Regions from separate parts of the Leuconostoc fallax genome, predicted to be linked through region 1. Evidence: a T-box and tRNA genes for the amino acid it is inferred to sense, from the RefSeq annotation. Region 1 holds a T-box; the other holds one or more tRNA genes.
The links. The T-box of region 1 lies ahead of thrS (threonine--tRNA ligase). A T-box ahead of a tRNA ligase gene usually reads a tRNA of that ligase, here a tRNA-Thr.
Positions count from the first base shown of each region.

Region 2: it has a tRNA-Thr gene. The T-box ahead of thrS (threonine--tRNA ligase) is inferred to sense a tRNA for this amino acid. The anticodon was not compared.

Region 1 covers NZ_PUFI01000015.1:211,712-215,337, reverse strand. Annotated here, with positions in the region: gene dnaI (primosomal protein DnaI) at 1-33, shown strand, start outside; gene C5L23_RS07750 (YibE/F family protein) at 33-1,115, shown strand; gene C5L23_RS07745 (YibE/F family protein) at 1,112-1,885, shown strand; T-box leader at 1,943-2,161, shown strand; gene thrS (threonine--tRNA ligase) at 2,254-3,626, shown strand, end outside.
Region 2 covers NZ_PUFI01000009.1:121,610-125,235, forward strand. Annotated here, with positions in the region: gene C5L23_RS03420 (bifunctional metallophosphatase/5'-nucleotidase) at 1-275, shown strand, start outside; gene C5L23_RS03425 (LysM peptidoglycan-binding domain-containing protein) at 454-1,062, shown strand; gene C5L23_RS03430 (ArsR/SmtB family transcription factor) at 1,164-1,463, shown strand; tRNA gene C5L23_RS03435 (tRNA-Leu) at 1,534-1,615, shown strand; tRNA gene C5L23_RS03440 (tRNA-Thr) at 1,664-1,737, shown strand; gene C5L23_RS03445 (prepilin peptidase) at 1,781-2,437, opposite strand; gene rpsL (30S ribosomal protein S12) at 2,675-3,088, shown strand; gene rpsG (30S ribosomal protein S7) at 3,108-3,578, shown strand.

The DNA.
Region 1 (3,626 bases):
ATGTCAGGGAAAAATAGACGATTGGAGTCATAATGGCAAAAGTATTTAAACGTATTCTTGTGGCTTTAGTGATACTTATTGGTGTTGGTTTTTTTTTACGGCACAATGCCTTTTTATATCAGCACCCAGTTGGGCAAGTTGTTCAAGTACACAATCAAAAAGTACAAAGTATAACCGATGAACATAACAACGAAGATCAAATTTATCAGCAAAAATTAACCATTCGATTACTGAATCGTCAGCAAAAACGCATCATATTGACTAATGGCTTTAATCAGTCGCAGACAGTATTACATCGCTATCGTGTTGGGGACCAGTTGATTCTAGAAAAGCTGAGTAATCGATACCATATATTATCTTTGAAAAGAGACACTGTACTTGGTTTATTAGCGACATTGTTTATTTTATTACTTTATTTTTACGGTCAGCGTCGTGCTACGAGTTGGCTACTATTAAGTTTAATTACTAATATTGTACTTTTCATTGTGGCTGTTGGGATTGATGTGCAATTTAAAAATCCCAATGTTATTTTGATTTTTAGTATTTTAGCTGGATTCTTTGCATTGAGCAGTTTGCTATTTGTTCTAGGCAGAACATTACAAATGCGCTTAACTTTCTTTGCGACACTCACTAGTACAGCGTTAACTATGGGTATTATGTCAATTGTATTATTATTAACACATAATAATGGCGTTCATTTTGAAACAATGGCTTATGTGACTCAGGTGCCTGCAACACTCTTTATTGCGCAGACGATTATTGGTGTACTAGGTGCTGTTATGGATGAGGCTGCAGATATTGTGGCCGGATTATTTGGCATGCATCGTGAAAATGCGCAACGTCATTTTAAAGAATATTGGCATGCGGGGATGTCGATTGGCCGCGATATTATGGGAACATTGATTAATGTTTTGTTCATGATTTTCATTGCTGAAACAATGCCAATGGTTATTTTGATGCTTAGGAATGGGAATAACTGGCCATATATTTTAGAAATGGTGATGAACCTTGGCATTTTACAAACAGTCGTGTCGGGAATTGGAATTGTTTTGGCAGTACCAGTAACGAGTGCAATTGTTGCATTCTTTCTTCAAAGAAAGGTGGCTAAAATATGAATGCCATTATGATGCTAATGCTGATTTTATTCGTTTTGATGTTACTCGTTGGCGGTAAGCAGGGACTGCGTGGCTTCATTGGTTTAATGATTAACTTTTTGGCAATCTTTGTATTAATGATTCTGATGAATTGGCAATTCAATGCCTATGTTGTGACGATTATTGTGTCAATTATTATTTTAGCTGTTGCTATTTATTTAGGTGCGGATGATCCGAGTGTAACGAATCAGGCTTTCTTAACCAGTGTTATTGTCATTGGTATTTTGTTTGTGATGGCTATAATATTGCAGTGGGTAGGTCAATTTCAGGGGTTTGCTACTGAAAATTCGGAAGAACTGGAAGGCTTATCAACAAACGTTGGTATAGACTTTGGTAGAATTGCGATTACAACGATGATTATTTCAACTTTAGGTGCCGTAGCCGAGGCAGCAATGGCAATCATTGCCGACCTTAATGAAGTCATTGAGCGAACACCGAATATTTCTGTTAAAAACTTATATGGACATGCACGTATTATTGGTGGACAAATTTTGGGCACAGCAATTAATACATTGTTTTTCGGTGTTTTGGGCGCCAGCCTACCCTTGATTATTTGGTTTGTCAGATTGAATTATGCTGTAGCAATGTTTTTTAATTCTAAAGTCCTGGTTGTAGAATTAGTGACGATGTTATTAGGTATGCTAGGTATCTTGTTAAGTATTTGGCTCGCAAGTTGGTTAGTCGTTCGAGATTTTGTTAAACAAAAGAAACAAGGTATTTTGAAGCAATAATGAACAGAATATGATAAATTAAGTTGAAATATATAAAAATACATGATAACATTGCACCTATAAACATTGATAAGGACAACTTCATTGTATGGCGTTTACAAAGAGAGCTAATGTTTGGTGGGAATTAGCAACGCGTATCATGAAGACTACCTTTGAGTGAGTGGTGAGTAATGTATTAGAAAACTACTTCGGGTGACACCGTTATACTGTCGTAGAGGATGGACAATGCATCATTGTCCATAAATTTGGGTGGTACCACGGTTAATCGTCCCTTTAGATATTTATTTTATATCTAGAGGGGCGATTTTTGTGTTTATTAATGAAACTATATTGGAATTACAGCGATGTAAATCCTATTGGAGGAAAGTATGTCAGAATTAGAACTTGTATTTCCTGATGGTGCAATCAAAACATTTGCAGCGGGAACAAAACCCTTAGATGTTGCTGAAAGTATTTCTAAATCATTAGCTAAAAAATCAGTTTCAGCTAAGTTAAATGGTGCGTATGTTGGCATGCATGATGTCATTCCTGCATCAGGCCAATTTCAGTTAATTACAACAAGTGATGACGAAGCGCTTGATTTATTGCGTCATTCTGCGTCACATTTGTTAGCACAAGCTTTAAAGCGTATTCCAAAGTTTAGCAATATTCATTTTGGTGTCGGACCGTTCATTGAAAATGGTTTTTACTACGATACAGATAATGGGGCAGGTAATCAAGTATCTGTTGAAGATTTTGCTGAAATCGAAGCCATGATGCATAAAATTGTTAAAGAAGATTTGCCGATTGTTTCTCGTGAAATTACACGCGAAGAAGCATTAAGCATGTTTAAGGATGATCCGTACAAGGTTGAATTAATTAACGATTTACCGGCTGAAGAAAAAATTACAATCGCTGTACAAGGCGATCACATTGAATTAGATAAAGGTGGTTTAGTGCCATCAACTAGTTGGATTAAGCACTTTAAGTTAGTGTCAGTTGCTGGTGCTTATTGGCGTGGTGATTCATCAAATCATATGATGCAACGAATTTATGGTACAGCTTTCTGGAAGGCAGCAGATGTTGAAGCTGAATTACAACGTCGCCAAGAAGCTAAAGAAAGAGACCATCGTAACATCGGACGAGATCTTGATTTGTTCTTTACAAGTCAAGAGGTTGGATCAGGCTTACCTGTATGGCTACCAAATGGCGCAACAATTCGTCGTCAAGTTGAACGTTATATTGTTGATAAAGAATTATCAAATGATTATCTACATGTCTATACGCCAATTTTGTCTAACCTTAACTTGTATAAAACATCTGGACATTGGGAACACTATCGTGAAGATATGTTCCCACCTATGGATATGGGAGACGGCGAGTTCCTTGAATTACGACCAATGAACTGTCCATCACATATTATGATTTATAAGCATAAGCCTCGTTCATACCGTGAATTACCAATGCGTATTGCTGAATTGGGTATGATGCATCGTTATGAAAAGTCTGGTGCGTTAACTGGATTATCACGTGTTCGTGAAATGACTCTGAATGATGGTCACACTTTCGTGGAACCAGAAAAGTTAGAGGAAGAATTCAAGTCGATTTTGAAGATGATGATGGAAGTCTATGAAGACTTCAATATCACAGATTATCGTTTCCGTTTGTCATATCGTGATCCTAAGAATACAGCTAAGTACTTCGATGATGATGAGATGTGGGAAAAGAGCCAAAAGCAGCTTAAGACAGCAATGGATGACCT
Region 2 (3,626 bases), on a different contig from region 1:
CTTTTGGCATTGATTATGCTTTTGATATAACGCGACCATTGGGGCAACGTGTTACAAAGTTAAAATATAAAGGTACAGATGTGCAAGAAGATGATTATTTTGATGTTGCAATGAATAATTATCGGGCTGTTGGTGGTGGTAATTATCAAGATTACGCACAATCTGAAACCATTTTGACTGGTGATCAGTCTGTCCAGGAACTATTAGTTGCATATTTTGATACGCATAATCAATTACCGAAGACGCCTGATTTACAATTTTTGCTTAAATACTAAACATAATGTTATTAAATGTATATTAAATAACATTATGTAATCATTCTGAAATGCAACAGATGTTTTATGTACATATTCAACGCATACACTAGTAAACGTTGAGGCGTTGAGATAAATAGTCAACGTCAAATCGTATATTATAAATTAAAAACATTATATTTTGGGAGAATGATTATTCATGTTTAATAACACAAAGAAGACTTTAGCCGTTGCAGCAGGATTTGCTGGTGCCTTAGCATTTGGCGCAACTAATGCAAGTGCTGACACAACTTATACAATTAAGTCAGGTGACACATTAAACAAAATTGCTGCAAACTTTAATACATCTGTTGATGATATTGCTAGTGCTAACTCTGTTAAGGATATTAACTTCATCTATGTTGGTGAGCAATTAACAATTGGTGGTAGCTCAAAGGCAGTTGAAGCACCAAAGGCACAAGTGCAAGAACAGACAGTTCAAACACAACCTCAAGCACAAACACAAGTTGTTGCGGCACCACAACAAGCACAACAAGTTCAAGTTGAAACACCCCGTGCAACAACTTCATCATCTAACAACTCATCTGCTTTGAATGAATTGATTAGTCGTGAATCTAGTGGTAATGTTAATGCTACTAATGGTAGTTACTACGGTATCGGGCAATTGTCACCACAAGCACGTGCAACTTACGGTGGTAACTCAACTGATTATAACGACCAATTGAATGCTATGAAGTCATACATTTCAGCACGTTATGGTTCTGCTGATGCTGCATTGGCACACCACAACGCTACTGGTTGGTATTAAGATATAATCGATTAAGGTAAAAGCCCTTCACATCATGTGAGAGGCTTTTTTATTGTTCAGTAAAGTCTTTAATTCATAGGGATGGTTGGTATAATAAAGATATGGATCAGAAATTAATTATAGAAACTGAAAAAATATTTAAATTATTAGGTAATAAACAACGGCTAACAATCCTAGTTTTACTCAGAGCACATGAATATACCGTTTCCGAAATCATTGATATATTAGATATGGAACAGTCGGCAGTATCGCATCAATTGAAATTACTACGTGAGGCGCAACTTGTTCAACCAAAACGCGAGGGACGAAAAGTTGTCTATGCTTTAAGTGATTCACACGTTTTAACTTTACTAAAAAACGCTATGGATCACGTGGAACATCGATTGGAAAATGATATTTAAATTTCATTTGAAAAATCTATTGACAAAATCGGTAAAATCAAATAATATTAAAGAGTTGTGTTAGCACAATGCAGGTGTGGCGGAACTGGCAGACGCGCTGGATTTAGGTTCCAGTGGGGCAACCCGTGCAGGTTCGATTCCTGTCACCTGTATAGAAGTATCTAGTATTACACTTAGGTAATACCCGAGTGCTTCAAAAAGCCGACTTAGCTCAGTTGGCTAGAGCACCTCACTAGTAATGAGGGGGTCGGAGGTTCGAGTCCTCTAGTCGGCATTAAATAAAAATCACACTGATATTAATCAGTGTGATTTTTTGTTCATGTAATAGCGTCAACATAGGTTGTGACGAGTGAGAAACCTAACGTTACTATAGGAATAAAAGGTAAGACATGTTTTGCTTTTGCTTTGCTGTAAATAATCGCAATGATACTACTTAATAACAGTATCCATATTAATTGTTCGGTATTGGATATTACTGCGATGACTAAAATGACTGGGATATCGCCGCTACCAAGTGAACGACGAAAAAGAGCTAAATAAATTAGAAGTAAGCCGAGAAACAAAATAAGCCATAAATTAAGATGATTAAAATACCGAAGGGTTAAATATCCTAGCCAAGGGTATAAAATCCAAGTGTGCGCGGTATGATTAAATTGATCTTCTATACTGAGAAATAATAATAGTAGCATTGTGATGTAAAGATGGGGATGTGTCCCAACATGGGTCAACCAAAAGGCAACTGAACCTTCGATGATTGCGTAGTATAAACCAAAAGAGTAGTGACAGTAACGACATTTTCCTAAGGTTAACAGTGCTGAAACAATGGGAAGTGTATCAAACCATTTCAATTGATGTTGGCAGTTAAAGCAAAAAGAGCGTTGCTTTGATAAAGGGATATGGTGATTGATGCGGTCGGCAAGACACATAATAGTTGAAACGATTGTAGCGTTGATTATGAAGTAAAAAATTATCATATGCCATATTACGTAAAATTAACATCATTTACTTGCTAAATGTGCCCTTGACTTTTATTGTATTTCTGATATCATATTTGACGTGCTTTTAGGAAATCAGCGCCATGCATAACGCGTGACGTGCTGAACTGCAGTATAAAGGCAAATGTCGGCAGTATTCCAGTGAGCATTTTTGTTTGATAACATTAATGATACACCTGGAACTGTGAATAATAAAAAATTAAGGAGATTTGTAGCATGCCTACAATTAACCAATTGGTTCGTAAGCCACGTAAGTCACAAGCTTCAAAGTCTAAGTCACCAGCTTTGAACTTTGGCTACAATTCAATGAAGAAGAAGTCAACTAACAATGTTGCGCCACAAAAGCGTGGTGTTGCAACACGTGTTGGTACAATGACACCTAAGAAGCCTAACTCAGCTTTGCGTAAGTACGCTCGTGTACGTTTGTCAAACTTATACGAAGTAACAGCTTATATCCCAGGTATTGGTCACAACTTGCAAGAACACTCAGTTGTTTTGATTCGTGGTGGTCGTGTTAAGGATTTGCCTGGTGTGCGTTATCACATCGTTCGTGGAGCTTTGGATACAGCCGGTGTTGATGGCCGTATGACTTCACGTTCTAAGTATGGAACTAAGCGTCCAAAGAAGTAATTAAGGAGAAAACTGACCTATGCCACGTAAAGGATACACAAAGCGTCAGGAAGTTTTACCTGACCCAATTTATAACTCAAAATTAGTATCACGCTTGATTAACAAGTTGATGCTTGATGGAAAGCGCGGAACTGCATCAACAATTTTGTATGATGCCTTTGACCGCATTAAAGAAACAACTGGTAATGAACCATTGGAAGTTTTCGAACAAGCTATGGAAAACATCATGCCAGTATTGGAAGTTAAGGCTCGCCGTGTTGGTGGTTCTAACTATCAAGTGCCAATCGAAGTACGTCCAGAACGTCGTGCTACTTTAGGTCTTCGTTGGTTGGTTAACTATGCACGTTTGCGTAACGAACACACAATGGACGAACGTTTAGCAAAAGAAATTATCGATGCTGCTAATGATACTGGTGCTTCAGTTAAGAAGCGCGAAGATACACATAAGATGGCTGAAGCCAACCGTGCCTTTGCTCATTATCGTTGGTAATCTGTCGTTAGCGATAGATGAGATGTTGTTTTGTGTTTGACCACTTAA